One region of the Bacteroides sp. AM23-12 genome, then DNA from elsewhere that is predicted to be linked to it. Evidence: riboswitches for the same ligand, from Rfam matches in the RefSeq annotation. Region 1 holds a riboswitch; the other holds the start of a gene.
The links. Region 1 has a riboswitch for thiamine pyrophosphate ahead of pnuC (nicotinamide riboside transporter PnuC). Riboswitches for the same ligand answer to the same signal wherever they lie in the genome.

Region 1 (7,857 bases):
CTTCGGCAACAGCCGTTTATGGTGTACGTGGTGCAAATGGCGTTGTTTTGGTAACGACCCGTTCCGGTCAGGAAGGTCGCACCAAGGTAACCTGGAAAAGCAGTATGACTCTCTCTTATTCCCCCCGTATGCCCGAATATCTGGAAGCATACGATTATGCCAGCTTGGCAAACGAAGCCCGAGTGGTAAGCAATATGGACCCTCTTTATAGCCCGACAGAACTGGAGATTATTAAAGCAGGACTGGACAATGACTTATATCCAAACGTTAACTGGCAAAAAGAGATACTGAAAGATGTAACTATTAATCATCAGCACTATTTAAATGTATCCGGTGGTGGAAAAGTTGCCAGATATTTTGTCAGTGTAGGAGGTACATTCAAAGATGCTATCTTCAAGCAAGACAAAGTTAACAAATACAACACGAATGTCAAATGGGCTAAATATAATTTCCGCGCAAAGGTAGACATGAACCTAACTTCATCGACGATCATGGGATTGGCTATGGACGGAGCTATTGTAGAAGACAGAGCACCGGGATTCGGAACTAACAATGACGCACTCTGGGCCGCACAAGCCTATCTGACTCCCCTGACGGTGCCTTTACGTTATTCCAATGGAATGCTTCCTGCTTATGGGAAAAACGGAGAACAAATCTCACCATATATCTTGTTGAACCATACCGGATTTAAAAAGGGAAACCGGACCACTATGAACATCAATTTCACCTTACGTCAAGACTTCGGAAAATGGATCAAGGGTTTGACTGCCAGAGGAATGTTCTCGTATAACAATAACAATATACACAACGTAGTCCGCTCCAAAATGCCGGACCTATACAAGGCCTTTGGCCGTTACAATGACGGTTCATTAATGACACAACGTACGGTATCAGCCAGTAACATTCAATTCGCCAAGAGTGCTGCCAGTGACCGGAGATATTACTTCGAATCGCAACTTGCCTATGAAAGACTTTTCAATCAGGAACATCGTGTAACCGGTTTGATACATTACTATATGCAAAGCACCGAAACCACCGAAGCAAATGATGAAATTTCATCTATTCCCAAACGTTATCAAGCGTTATCTGCCAGAGCCACTTACTCTTATAAAGATGCTTATCTGATAGAAGGAAACGTAGGATACACCGGTTCCGAAAACTTTGAACCGGGCAAACAATTCGGTTTGTTCCCTGCAATAGCCTTAGGATGGATCCCGACCCAATACGAATTTATGCAGAATCATGCAGGATGGCTCAACTTTTTGAAGATCAGAGCTTCTTATGGTGAAGTTGGTAACGATCAGATCGGTGGTGGACGTCGGTTCCCATATCTGACGTTGATTAACTTTGGAGGTGGTAGTCGTTGGGGTTCCAATGGATTGACAGAAAAACAAATCGGAGCCAACAACTTACATTGGGAGGTAGCCAAGAAATATAACCTGGGTATCGACTTCCAATTTCTCAATGATAAAATAGGTGGAACGGTAGATATCTTCAGAGACACTCGTGATAATATCTTTCAGGAAAGAAAAATGATGCCTTCGGAAGTAGGCGTCGTGACCAACCCATATACCAACGTAGGACGTATGCGCAGTAGCGGTATAGATGGTAACATTTACCTGAACCAGAAAATAAACGAAGACAACTCTTTCACGGTGCGTGCCAACATGACATATGCTGTCAGCAAAGTTGTACATTGGGACCAAGATGCGGTGCGCTACCCTTACCAATCGTATAGCGATGTAAATTATGGTGTTATGCGCGGTTTGGTTGCATTAGGCTTATTTCAAAATCAGGATGAAATCAACCGAAGCCCGAAACAGACATACGGCGAAGTACGCCCCGGAGATATCCGCTATAAAGACGTGAACGCTGACGGAAAAATTGACGATGACGATATTGTTCCTATTGCACACTCCAATGTACCGCAAATTCAATACGGTTTTGCACTGGAATACAGATATAAAAGATGGACTATCAGTGCTTTATTCACTGGAGCAGCCAAAGTTAACTTCTTATACGGCGGTTCCGGATTCTATCCCTTCTCAGGCGGAGAAGTCGGCAACATTCTATCCATCGTAAACGACCCGAAGAATCGTTGGACACCGGCATGGTATTCAGGGGATCCTTCTACAGAAAACCCGAATGCACGTTTCCCGCGCCTGACTTACGGAGAGAATAAGAACAATAACCGTGCTTCTACTTTCTGGCTGGCAGATGGTTCTTACCTGCGTTGGAAATCATTGGATATTTCCTATCGTATCGGAACGAATAAAGTACTAAGGACAGTGGGCATCAGTGATATGAATCTGCAATTTGTCGGACAGAATCTGGCAGTATGGGATTCAGTGAAACTATGGGATCCGGGACAGGCATCTAAAAACGGCGCCGTATATCCGCTACAGCGTACTTTCTCTTTACAGTTAACAGCTACGTTCTAATTGAAAACTATTATGAAAAAGATATTAAAGAAAAGCCTTCATATTCTATGCACGACACTGGGGATCATCCCGTTCATGCTGACTTCATGCAACTATCTGGCAGTTGATGAATACTTTAACGACCTGACTCCACTCGACTCCATCTTTGCCAGACAAGATTATCTGGAGCGTTATGTGTGGGGAACTGCGGCATTAATGCCCGCTCAAGGCAACTTGTTTTCCGGTTCCTACGGTCCTTACGAGACTGCGGTAGATGAAGTTCTTCTGTCATGGCAGAAAGCTGAGTACGCCGGTACCTACTTGTACGCAGACAAAATTACGCAAAACGATTCTTACTACAACATGTGGGGACAATACTACAAAGGTATCCGTAAGTGTAACACTATCTTCACCCGCATCGATGAATGCAAAGACCTGAAAGGATTGGACAGACGTGAAATTATGGGTTTGACTCATTTCATGAGAGCTTCCTTCTATTTCTATCTGTTGGAACTTTACGGACCGGCAGTCATCCTTCCCGAAGAGCCGCTGTCGGTAGATGAAAACATTGAAAACTTGTCATTCGAACGTAACACGTACGATGAATGTGTGGAATATATCTGCAAAGACCTCGAAGAAGCTTACAGTCTACTGGACCCGACGCGCCCGAGCACTCAATTCGAACGTCCTACCAAATATGCGGCAGCCGCCCTCATGTCACGTGTCCGGCTTTATCAAGCTTCCAAGTGGTACAACGGCAATCAATATTATGCCGACTGGACCACTTCCGACGGACGAAACATGATAGCCCAGCAATATGACCCGGTGAAATGGGCGAAATCAGCTGCTGCCTCCAAGAGAATTATCGATAGCGGTATTTACTCATTATACACTGTACCCAGCGATGAAAACACGTATGCATCCTCTCAGGCGTCACAAGCGGAATTCCCGTTAGGAGTAGGAGGAATCGATCCTTACCATTCGTATATAGACATGTTCAATGGAGAAGCACTGGCTGTGAAAAACCCTGAACTTATTTATGCTACTCCCTTGAACAACAACATCATTTCAATCGCCTTCCCGTTGAAACTGGGAGGATGGAACGGCTTAGGAATCACTCAGAAACTCATAGATGCCTACTACATGAAAGATGGAGAAGATTATGTGCAACAACCTGATTATTATGAAGAAGCGGGTACTGTACCTACCATCGCCACAGGATATGAGCTGAGACCAACCGTTGCCAAAATGTATCTGGACCGCGAACCGCGTTTCTACGCATCTATCGGATTCTGTGAATGTTTCTGGCCCGCAACTTCGGTAACAGGAACCGAAGCTCCCAACGTGACTAACTTTACAGCAGGATATTACGTGAATGGCAACTGTGCAAAACAGGCTGCCAATCCAGAAGACTATAACTTAACGGGATATACTCTAAAGAAATATATCCATCCGGAGGATAACTGTACCAGTCATACAGGTGCTAAAATAAAACCGAAAACATTCCCTGTATTCAGATATGCGGAAATACTGTTGAACTATGTAGAAGCATTGAATGAACTGAAAGGAGAACCGGAATATACGGAAGCGGCAGATAACACCACTTATCATGTTTTGTATAATCCGGAGGAAATCATGTACTACTTCAACATGATTCGTTACCGTGCCGGATTGCCGGGCATCACCCTTGCCGATGCCAGCGATCAAGTGAAGATGCGTCAGTTAATCATCCGCGAACGCATGATCGAATTTGCGTGCGAAGGAAGAAGATATCATGACCTGCGTCGTTGGGGACTAGCAGAAACAGAAGAAAACAAACCGGTACAAGGTATGGACGTTACCAAGAAGACAACCGAAAGAGACCAATTCTATACTGTTGTCAATGTAGTTCATAAGTATGCATTACGCAGCTTTGACAGGAAGATGTACTTCTATCCTATTCCGAGAGCCGTATTGGATAAAAATGCCAAACTGAAACAAAATCCAGGATGGGACGGATTCGGAGATTGGTAACTTTCCCCTTTCTATCATATAACTGATTATTAATCATATAAAATTGAACATATAATGAGATCAATATACAAAATAGTGGTCTGTTCTTTGTTAACGCTCTCCATCACTTCTTGTGAAAAAGACCTGCTTGAAAAAGAACAATATCAGAAAGAAATCTACCTGATCGGTGCTTACAACCGAGTATGGACCACAGAAGTAAGCTACAGTAACGAAGAAGTGAAAACTTATTTCACGGTCAGCAGTTCCGGTACATTAGCATTAGACCGAGATGTGAACGTAAAAATGAAGATCAACGAAGAGTTGGTAGATATTTACAATAAAAAATACTGGACCGTTCTGAATGAGGACAAATATTATAAATCACTGGATACTGATTTATATTCCATTCCTTCTTTGGAGAATACGGTAATCAAGCACGCTGAAGGTATTTCCGCCGAAGTTCCTGTGTTGATAAAGACAGCAAGTCTGAAGATTGACCAGTCATACGTCATCCCCGTCGAAATAGAAAGTACAACAGGATATCCGATAAGTGAATCCGGATATAAAATGTTGATTCTATTAAAATTAAAGAATGACTATTCGGGCAGTTACCAGATGAGTGGGCATACCACCTTAGAAGGAGAAACTCCGAAGACGATTCAGAAGCCTAAAACGATTAAGCCTACCGGAGTCAACACTGTCAGACTATTCTATGCCATGAACAACGAGAGCGACGAGAAAGCTGATATCCAAACGGGTACAATAGAACTGACCATCACGGATCAGATAGTGGAAGGCACTAATGATGTAAAGAAAGTTTTGATCAAAGCATGGGATGCTGAAAACGGACCGGTAATTATCGACTCAGGAGAAAGTACCTACAACACAACCGCCAAAAAGTTCAGCCTCAAATATACGATCGGTAACACGCTATATGAAGAGCAACTGACCAAAGAAAAAGAAGTTTTATAATACACGACAAATGAGGAGAAGAGGAGATTTCACGGCATTGCAAAAATGCCGCTGAAATCTCCTCTTCGTTTTTTCAACGGAGGACTTGTTTTTACATGATTCCTTGTTTTCCTTCTGCTAAATTCGTAATTTTACCGCCGATTCACGCAATAGGGGTGCCCTAACATGACAGGCTGAGAACATACCCATAGAATCTGATCCGGGTAATGCCGGCGTAGAGAACGAATAAATAAGCAAATATGGAAATGAATTATCTGGAGATATTCGGTACGTTTATCGGTATTATCTACCTGTGGCTGGAGTATCGCGCCAGTATCTATCTGTGGCTGGCGGGCATCATCATGCCGGCCATTTATATCTTTGTTTATTACGACGCGGGGTTGTATGCCGACTTCGGCATCAACATCTACTATCTGATAGCTGCCATCTACGGATGGTTCTTCTGGATGTGGGGACACGGGGAAAAGAAAAGTCTCCCCATTATACATACCCCGTGGAAATGCTATCTGCCACTATTCCTTGTGTTTATCGTGTCTTTCGTCGGCATCGCCCGGATACTTATCGAATACACAGACAGTAACGTTCCGTGGCTGGACAGTTTCACAACGGCGTTGAGCATTGTCGGAATGTGGATGCTGGCACGCAAATACATCGAGCAATGGTTTGCCTGGATTCTTGTCGACATCGTCTGTTGCGGACTTTATATCTATAAAGATCTCTATTTCACCTCCGCATTGTACGGACTTTACTCCATTATAGCTATCTTTGGCTACTTCAAATGGAAAAAAATAATGAACATGCAATGATAAACGAACACTATATACCCCAAGCCGTCATACTTGCCAACGGTGAATATCCTGCGCACGAACTTCCCCTGCGTCTTTTGGCAGAAGCCCAATTCGTCGTTTGTTGCGACGGGGCCGCCAATGAATATATTTCCCGCGGACATACTCCCGACGTGATTATAGGCGATGGAGACTCGCTCCTGCCGGAATATAAAAAGCGTTTTTCCTCTATTATCCTTCAAATTTCGGATCAGGAGACGAATGATCAGACCAAAGCTGTCCATTATCTGCAAAGTAAAGGGATACGGAAAATCGCCATCGTAGGTGCTACCGGCAAACGGGAAGATCATACGTTAGGAAACATCAGCCTGCTCATGGAGTATATGAGAAGTGGTATGGAAGTACGGACAGTCACTGATTACGGGACATTTATTCCTGTGAGTGATACGCAAAGTTTTGCCTCACATCCCGGTCAGCAGGTCTCTATCATCAATTTTGGAGCTGAAGGATTAAAAGGAGAAGGATTGTTTTATCCGCTAAGCGACTTCAGCAACTGGTGGCAGGGAACACTTAATGAAGCAACAGCAGATGAGTTTACCATTCATTGTACAGGAGAATATTTAGTATTCCTTGCTTATTAAATCCCTGTTCCGGAAAAATATTCTTTCATCTGCCTTACTACTGATAGTTTCCTACTGTGGAACTATTATTTTTTTGCCTAATGAAACTTTAGTTTCACGGTCTTGGAACTAGAGTTTCCAGCGCTTGAAACTTTAGTTTCTGCAGTTTGGAACTAAAGTTTCTTCAGCTTGAAACTATTGGTTTCAAGGCTTTGGAACTATAGTTTCATTGCATGGAAACTAACTAAGCTAAGGTATTCCTGACTTATCATTCCAAGAGGTCAGTATATTATTGTAGCAGGATATAATAACACAGCGTGACGACATTGTGATAGCAAAATATGCTGTCACAATGCCGTCACGCTGTGCTGTCACCTCTTTATTAGTTTATAATCAGTGCGTTATCTATCATTTGGTGACAGATGACAGCAATTTTGGATATTTCAATTCTCTAGTAGAGCGGCTCAAAGCAATTTATTCCTTTTCGTATTGTTATGAGCTAAATGATAGTCGGTTCTATCTTCCATTCTCCTCCTTCGGGAAGGAGGAGAGTTGAGTTACTATTGTGTGCTACTGTTTAGTTCATTCCTAAACAGATTTGAATTATTTCCGCACGTCATTTATTTTTTCCGGCAAATACAATCCTTCAAGTGATCGTTGATAAATCCCGAAGCCTGTAAGTGAGCATAACAAATCGTTGTTCCAAAGAATTTGAATCCGCGCTTTTTCATGTCCTTACTCATTGCATCGGATTCGGGAGAAGATGCTGGAATCTCGCTCAATGAACAAAAGGTATTGACAATAGGCTTTCTGTCGGGAAAGAATGAGAGAGTGTAGTCGTAAAAACTACCGAACTCCTTTTGTATAGCAAGGAATTGTCTGGCGTTGGTAATGGTCGATTTGATTTTCAGACGGTTTTTCACAATGCCTTCAAAGTGCATCAACCGTTCTACATCTTCATCGGTCATCTGTGCCACCTGCCCGGCATCAAAATCGCAAAAGGCTTTGCGATAACCCTCCCGTTTTCTGAGGATGGTTATCCAGCTCAGCCCCGCCTGGGCACTCTCC
Region 2 (7,857 bases), on a different contig from region 1:
CGTGCTCCATTTATCCTGCAAGCCATTGTTTCCACCCCGACTACCGTGAAATATTACACTCAAGGACGATTGATAAAGTGCTGCGAAACCGACAGCACCGGCAATATTACGACCAGCTACACCTACAATGACAAGGGGCAGCTTACCACCACATTATCCGTGACTGAAAAGAACGGGCAACCCATCAACGAGGTGCAAACCAGCAGGCTGTACGACCCGCAAGGCCACTGCATCTTCGAAGTGAAAACTAATCCGAAAACCAAAACGGACTTTTACCGCCGTGCACGCCGCATCGGTATCGACGGTAGTATCGAAAGCGATTCTCTAAAATACATGGACGGCAGATATACCGTCAGCAGCTACAACAAGCAGGGATTACTGACGGAAACCAAAGAGTACAACAAGAACGGGGAAATGGAGGGATATACAGTCAACAAATACGACGACAAAGGCAGAATGACCGAATCTCAGCATCAGAATATGCTCTTTGTCAATTCGCCCAACCAGATTCTCTCGCAAAAAGAACTGTATGAATATGATAAATACGGATACCTCACCCGCATCGTCTACCAACGTATCTTCGGCAACAGCCAGAAGACGTCCGGCTGCCTGACCTGCCTGTACGACGAGTACGGAAACCGGATCGACGGTGACTCCTATTACGAATATGACAATACGGGACAATGGATATGCCGCACCAGCTATGACAACCCGCAGCAAGTGGAACGTATACAGTACATTTATAAATAAAAATAAAATACCGTGAACCTTTTGCGAACTATGGCTGTTATTATAGTATAACAAAACCATTTAAAGTTTTGACAATATGAATACTATATTAATGTCTTTAATAATTATGACCATGACTTACGAAATGCCTAAACTTCCTTACGCAAACAATGCGCTGGAACCTGTAATCAGTCAGCAAACGATAGATTTCCATTACGGAAAACATCTGCAAACATATGTAAATAATCTGAATAGCCTTGTGCCCGGAACAGAATATGAAGGCAAAACGGTAGAAGAAATCGTTGCCACCGCTCCCGATGGAGCTATCTTCAACAACGCCGGCCAAGTGCTGAATCACAATTTATATTTCCTCCAATTCGCTCCGAAACCTTCGAAAAAGGAACCGGCAGGCAAACTGGGAGAAGCCATCAAACGTGATTTCGGCAGCTTTGAAAACTTCAAGAAAGAATTCAATGCAGCAGCAGTCGGATTGTTCGGTTCAGGATGGGCCTGGCTGTCAGTAGACAAGAACGGTAAACTGCATATCACCAAAGAAGGAAACGGCAGTAACCCTGTACGCGCCGGACTGAAACCACTTCTGGGTTTTGATGTGTGGGAACACTCCTACTATCTGGACTACCAGAACTGCCGCGCCGACCACGTAAACGCCCTGTGGAACATCATCGACTGGGATGTGGTAGAAAAACGAATGTAACCGGACTCATTAAAATTAAGCTAAACTATACTATTGAAAAGGTCGTTGTGAATTTCACAGCGGCCTTTTTTCTAGCATAAAAAACTAAACTATCTATTGTATTTCAAAGGCATAATTTGTATTTTTGCAATAGCCGAAAATCAAAACAGACAATTATGACACTTCAGCTAAAAAATAAAAAATGGCGCATTGTCTACGTTATTTCCTTTCTTTTATTCTCCTTTACAGGCAATGCGGCTATTCCGGAAGAACCGGAAGAGGAGATTCTTTTCGTGACGTCCTATAATTCCGATACTAAATATACCTACGATAATATCAACACGTTCGTAGAAACGTACCGCCAACTGGGTGGCAAGTATTCCACCATCGTAGAAAACATGAATGTTACCGACCTCAATCAATCCAGAAAATGGAAAAAAAGACTTACCAACATTCTGGACAAACATCCGAACGCCAAGCTGGTTATCCTGCTGGGTGGCGAAGCGTGGAGCAGTTTCCTGCACCTCGAAGACGAGAAGTACAGACAACTGCCCGTATTTTGCGCTATGGCATCGCGCAACGGCATCCGTATTCCGGAAGACTCTATTGATATACGGACTTATGAACCTCAGAGTATCGACTTAACGGAAAGAATGAACAAATACAATATAATATACTGTAACACATATGAATATGATATCGATAAGGACATAGAAATGATGCGAAGCTTTTATCCGGATATGGAGCATTTAGTGTTCATCTCGGACAACACCTACAACGGACTTGCCGAACAAGCGTGGGTAAAAAAGAATATGAAACGCTATCCGGAAATATCGACGACCTATATTGACGGCCGTATCCACACCCTTGATGCTGCCGCCAAACAACTACGCGATGTCCCCAAAAATTCGGTTGCACTACTGGGTATCTGGAGAATTGACAATCGGGGCATAACGTATATGAACAACTCTGTATATGCTTTCTCCAAAGCGAATCCAGAGTTGCCTGTTTTCAGCCTGACTGCTACCGCCATCGGTTATTGGGCAATCGGAGGATATATCCCCCAATACGACGGGATAGGGAGAAGCATGGGAGAACAGGCTTATCAATTTCTGGACAAGGGGAAAAACAATGTCGGCCACATTCATTTGTTGCCCAACAGATACAAATTTGATGCCAACAAACTGCATGAATGGGGATTTCAGGACAAGAAACTACCTTTCAATTCACTTATCATCAACCAACAGGTGTCTTTCTTTCAGGCATATCGGACGGAAGTGCAATTCATCCTGTTTACCTTCCTTGTACTGATAGGCGGACTGTTTATCTCACTGTATTATTATTACCGGACAAAAATCTTAAAGAATCACCTTGAGAAGACTACAGCCCAACTAAGGGAAGATAAAAAGAAACTGGAATTATCGGAAATTGCACTACGTTATGCCAAAGAGCGTGCCGAAGAAGCCAATCAACTGAAAAGTGCCTTCGTATCAAATATGAGCCACGAAATACGGACACCGCTGAACGCCATTGTCGGCTTTTCCAGCCTGCTGATCGATACCGTGGAAACAACGGACGAGCAGAAGGAATATGCGGATATCATCCAGACTAATTCCGAATTGTTATTGCAACTGATCAGTGATGTACTGGATGTATCACGTCTGGAATCAGGCAAACTGCTGTTCAAGTATGAATGGTGCGAACTGGTAAATCATTGCCAGAACATGATCACACTGACCAGAAAGAACCGGACAAGAGATATAGATGTCAGGCTTCAGATGCCGAAAGAGCCTTATATGCTCTATACCGATCCGCTACGTTTGCAGCAGGTTATCATCAACTTACTGAACAATGCGTTGAAGTTTACTCCCGACGGCGGAAGTATCACGCTGAATTATGAAATAGATGAAGAAGACCAGTGTATGCTGTTCTCTGTGACCGATACAGGCTCGGGCATCCCCGAAGACAAGCAGGAACTGGTATTCCAGCGTTTTGAGAAGCTCAACGAATTTGTGCAGGGAACAGGCTTGGGACTGGCAATCTGCAAACTGACCATACAACGCATGGGAGGCGATATCTGGATTGACAAGAATTATAAGAACGGAGCACGGTTTGTCTTTTCTCATCCTATCAAAAAACGGGAATCGGAAGAAAAATGAAAAAAAACCGGATAATTTGATGAATCTTTGTTTCTTTTTCGCTTACTTTGCTCCCGTAAAGACAAAGGGGTGCCCCAAAGAGGGGCTGAGATTATACCCTAGGAACCTGAGGCAGTTAGCACTGACGTAGGGATTGTGTTTCTTTCTTATCGCCTTTCTATATAAGCACGCTCTTTGTATTTACTTTCAACTTATTAATACTGATAGGACAATGAAAGTACAAGTTAACAACAAAGAGGTGGAAATGATTCCTGCTTCTACCCTTACACAACTGGCTGCCCAACTGGAACTTCCAGCACAAGGCATCGCTATTGCCGTAAACAACAAAATGATTCCACGTTCCGAATGGGAAAAATTCGCATTACAGGAGAATGATAACCTCGTGGTCATCAAAGCGGCTTGTGGAGGGTAAAAGTATGGTCAGTCTACAATTTATCACCCACCAGACCGATCGGTATACTTATTTCGAATCGGCACTCATGGCACTTGAAGGAGGATGTAAATGGATTCAGCTACGCATGAAGGAAGCTCCGTATGAAGAGGTGGAAGCTGTTGCCCTCCAACTAAAGCCTCTCTGCAAAGAAAAAGAAGCGATCTTACTTCTGGATGATCACGTCGAACTTGCCAAAAAGCTGGAAGTGGACGGAGTGCATCTGGGCAAAAAAGACATGCCGATAGATCAGGCACGACAATTACTTGGAGAAGCATTTATTATCGGAGGTACGGCAAATACATTCGAAGATGTCGTACAGCACTACCGTGCCGGAGCGGATTACCTCGGCATCGGTCCTTTCCGGTTTACCACTACAAAGAAAAACCTGAGTCCTGTTCTGGGACTGGAAGGTTATGCCGCTATTTTATCTCAGATGAAAGAAGCGAATATCGAACTGCCGGTAGTAGCCATCGGAGGAATCACCTGTGAGGATATACCCGCCATACTCGAAACCGGAGTGAACGGAATAGCACTTTCCGGAACGATTCTTCGGGCGGAGGATCCGGCAGCGGAAACACGAAAGATTTTGAACATGAAATGTATAATCAAATAAAATAATTGAAAAGTGGAAAAGTTAGTAATTGCAGGCCGTGAGTTCGACTCCCGCCTTTTTCTGGGTACAGGAAAATTCAATTCCAATGAAGTAATGGAACAAGCCATTCTGGCATCGGGCACTGAAATGGTAACCGTAGCAATGAAGCGCATCGACATGGATGACAAAGAAGACGACATGCTGAAACATATTATTCATCCGAATATCCAGTTGCTACCCAACACATCGGGAGTACGCGATGCGGAAGAAGCTGTTTTCGCCGCACAGATGGCACGTGAAGCTTTTGGTACCAACTGGCTGAAACTGGAAATCCATCCGGATCCGCGCTATCTGCTCCCCGACTCTATCGAAACCCTGAAGGCTACAGAACAGCTTGTCAAACTGGGCTTCATCGTATTACCCTATTGCCAGGCCGACCCTGTGCTCTGCAAACGACTGGAAGAAGCCGGTGCCGCTACCGTAATGCCGCTGGGTGCTCCCATCGGAACTAACAAAGGACTGCAAACCAAAGAATTCCTGCAGATTATTATCGAACAGGCCGGTATCCCCGTTGTCGTAGATGCCGGAATCGGTGCACCGAGCCACGCTGCCGAAGCAATGGAACTGGGAGCTTCTGCCGTACTGGTAAATACCGCCATCGCCGTAGCAGGCAATCCGGTAGAAATGGCGTTGGCCTTCAAAGCCGCCACCGAAGCCGGAAGACGGGCATACGAAGCAGGACTGGGTCTGCAGGCTGATAACTTTATAGCAGAAGCAAGTTCACCTTTAACTGCATTTTTGGAATAAGTAATAGGTGATAAGTAATAGGTAATAAGTAGGGAGTAGTGTTTGTTTCACTATTCTTAATAATACGATAATAAAATTCTATGGAACAAAAAATAAAATTTTCCCGTTCTCAGAAAGTGTATCTGCCGGGTAAACTCTATCCGAACATCCGTGTAGCCATGCGGAAAGTTGAACAAGTGCCCAGTGTCAGCTTCGAAGGAGAAGAAAAGATAGCTACTCCGAATCCGGAAGTATACGTATATGACACCAGCGGTCCGTTCAGTGACCCGTCAATGAGCATTGATCTCAAGAAAGGACTTCCCCGCTTACGTGAAGAATGGATTGTGGGACGCGGTGACGTAGAGCAACTCCCCGAAATCACTTCGGAATACGGACAAATGAGACGTGATGACAAAAGTCTGGATCATCTCCGCTTTGAACACATTGCCCTTCCCTATCGTGCCAAAAAGGGAGAAGCCATCACTCAGATAGCATACGCCAAACGAGGAATCATCACTCCGGAAATGGAATATGTGGCGATCCGCGAAAATATGAACTGTGAGGAACTGGGAATCGAGACTCACATTACTCCCGAATTTGTCCGTAAAGAAATAGCAGAAGGACGTGCAGTGCTGCCTGCCAACATCAATCATCCGGAAGCCGAACCGATGATTATCGGCCGTAACTTCCTAGTGAAAATCAATACGAATATCGGAAACTCCGCCACCACTTCCAGCATTGACGAGGAAGTGGAAAAGGCTTTATGGAGCTGCAAATGGGGAGGTGATACGCTGATGGACCTTTCAACAGGAGAAAATATTCATGAGACACGTGAATGGATCATCCGCAACTGCCCTGTACCGGTAGGCACTGTACCTATCTATCAGGCACTTGAGAAAGTGAATGGCGTAGTGGAAGACCTTAACTGGGAAATCTATCGGGACACACTGATCGAACAATGCGAACAGGGAGTAGATTATTTTACGATTCATGCAGGTATCCGCCGTCATAATGTTCATCTTGCCGATAAACGTCTGTGCGGCATTGTCAGCCGTGGAGGAAGCATCATGAGCAAATGGTGTCTGGTGCACGATCAGGAAAGTTTCCTGTATGAACACTTTGACGATATCTGTGATATTCTGGCTCAATACGACGTTGCCGTATCATTGGGAGACGGACTGCGTCCGGGCTCTATCCATGATGCCAACGACGAAGCACAGTTTGCAGAACTGGACACGATGGGAGAACTGGTACTTCGTGCATGGGAAAAGAACGTGCAGGCATTTATCGAAGGACCGGGACACGTACCGATGCATAAAATCAAGGAGAACATGGAACGTCAGATTGAGAAATGCCATGATGCGCCATTTTATACACTCGGCCCTTTAGTGACGGATATCGCTCCTGGCTACGATCACATTACCTCTGCCATCGGAGCTGCTCAAATCGGCTGGTTAGGTACGGCGATGCTTTGTTATGTCACTCCGAAAGAGCATCTTGCCCTGCCGGACAAAGAAGACGTACGTGTGGGGGTTATCACTTATAAGATTGCCGCTCATGCTGCCGACCTTGCCAAAGGGCATCCGGGAGCACAGGTACGCGACAATGCCTTGAGCAAGGCCCGTTACGAATTCCGCTGGAAAGATCAGTTCGACTTGTCTCTCGATCCGGAACGGGCACAGGGATATTTCCGCGCGGGACATCACATTGACGGAGAATACTGCACGATGTGCGGACCTAATTTCTGCGCCATGAGATTATCCCGTGATCTGAAGAAAAATGCCAAGAGTGATAAATAATGAATTGTGATTATACCAAAACCAAATCACAACCTCATTTCTTTTTAATTTTCAACTTTCAATTAATTAAAATGTTCTCAGACGAATTAGAAAAAATATCCTGGGAAGAGACGACAAAAGCCATCTATTCCAAGACAGATGCCGATGTGCGCCGTGCATTAGGCAAAAAAGAGCATCTGGATGTCAATGATTTTATGGCATTGATCTCACCTGCCGCCACTCCCTATCTGGAAGTGATGGCCCGTCTCAGCCAGAAATATACGATGGAGCGGTTCGGCAAAACAATCTCTATGTTTGTGCCGCTCTATATCACCAATTCATGCACCAACTCCTGCGTCTATTGCGGTTTCCATATCAGCAATCCGATGAAAAGAACGATTCTGACAGAGGAGGAAATCGTCAACGAATACAAAGCAATCAAACGGCTGGCTCCTTTTGAGAATCTTTTACTCGTGACGGGTGAAAATCCGGCAGCAGCAGGTGTACCTTACATCGCCCGTGCTCTCGATCTGGCAAAACCTTATTTCAGCAACCTTCAGATTGAAGTGATGCCCCTCAAAGCGGAAGAATACAAAGAACTTACCCATCACGGGCTGAACGGAGTCATCTGCTTTCAGGAAACTTATAATAAGGCGAACTATAAAAAGTATCACCCGCGAGGCATG

Region 2: it holds a riboswitch for thiamine pyrophosphate, as region 1 does, so the genes downstream of both, thiS (sulfur carrier protein ThiS) here and pnuC (nicotinamide riboside transporter PnuC) in region 1, are expected to answer to the same signal.

The regions. Positions count from the first base shown of each region.
Region 1 covers NZ_QTLF01000020.1:81,347-89,203, forward strand. The annotation lists gene DW640_RS15965 (TonB-dependent receptor) at 1-2,441, shown strand, start outside; gene DW640_RS15970 (RagB/SusD family nutrient uptake outer membrane protein) at 2,454-4,433, shown strand; gene DW640_RS15975 (BT_3044 domain-containing protein) at 4,488-5,384, shown strand; TPP riboswitch at 5,526-5,621, shown strand; gene pnuC (nicotinamide riboside transporter PnuC) at 5,624-6,190, shown strand; gene DW640_RS15985 (thiamine diphosphokinase) at 6,187-6,810, shown strand; gene DW640_RS15990 (DNA-3-methyladenine glycosylase I) at 7,410-7,857, opposite strand, start outside.
Region 2 covers NZ_QTLF01000004.1:77,416-85,272, forward strand. The annotation lists gene DW640_RS05585 (RHS repeat protein) at 1-750, shown strand, start outside; gene DW640_RS05590 (superoxide dismutase) at 827-1,444, shown strand; gene DW640_RS05595 (HAMP domain-containing sensor histidine kinase) at 1,600-3,582, shown strand; TPP riboswitch at 3,638-3,732, shown strand; gene thiS (sulfur carrier protein ThiS) at 3,794-3,994, shown strand; gene DW640_RS05605 (thiamine phosphate synthase) at 3,999-4,628, shown strand; gene DW640_RS05610 (thiazole synthase) at 4,641-5,414, shown strand; gene thiC (phosphomethylpyrimidine synthase ThiC) at 5,495-7,192, shown strand; gene thiH (2-iminoacetate synthase ThiH) at 7,264-7,857, shown strand, end outside.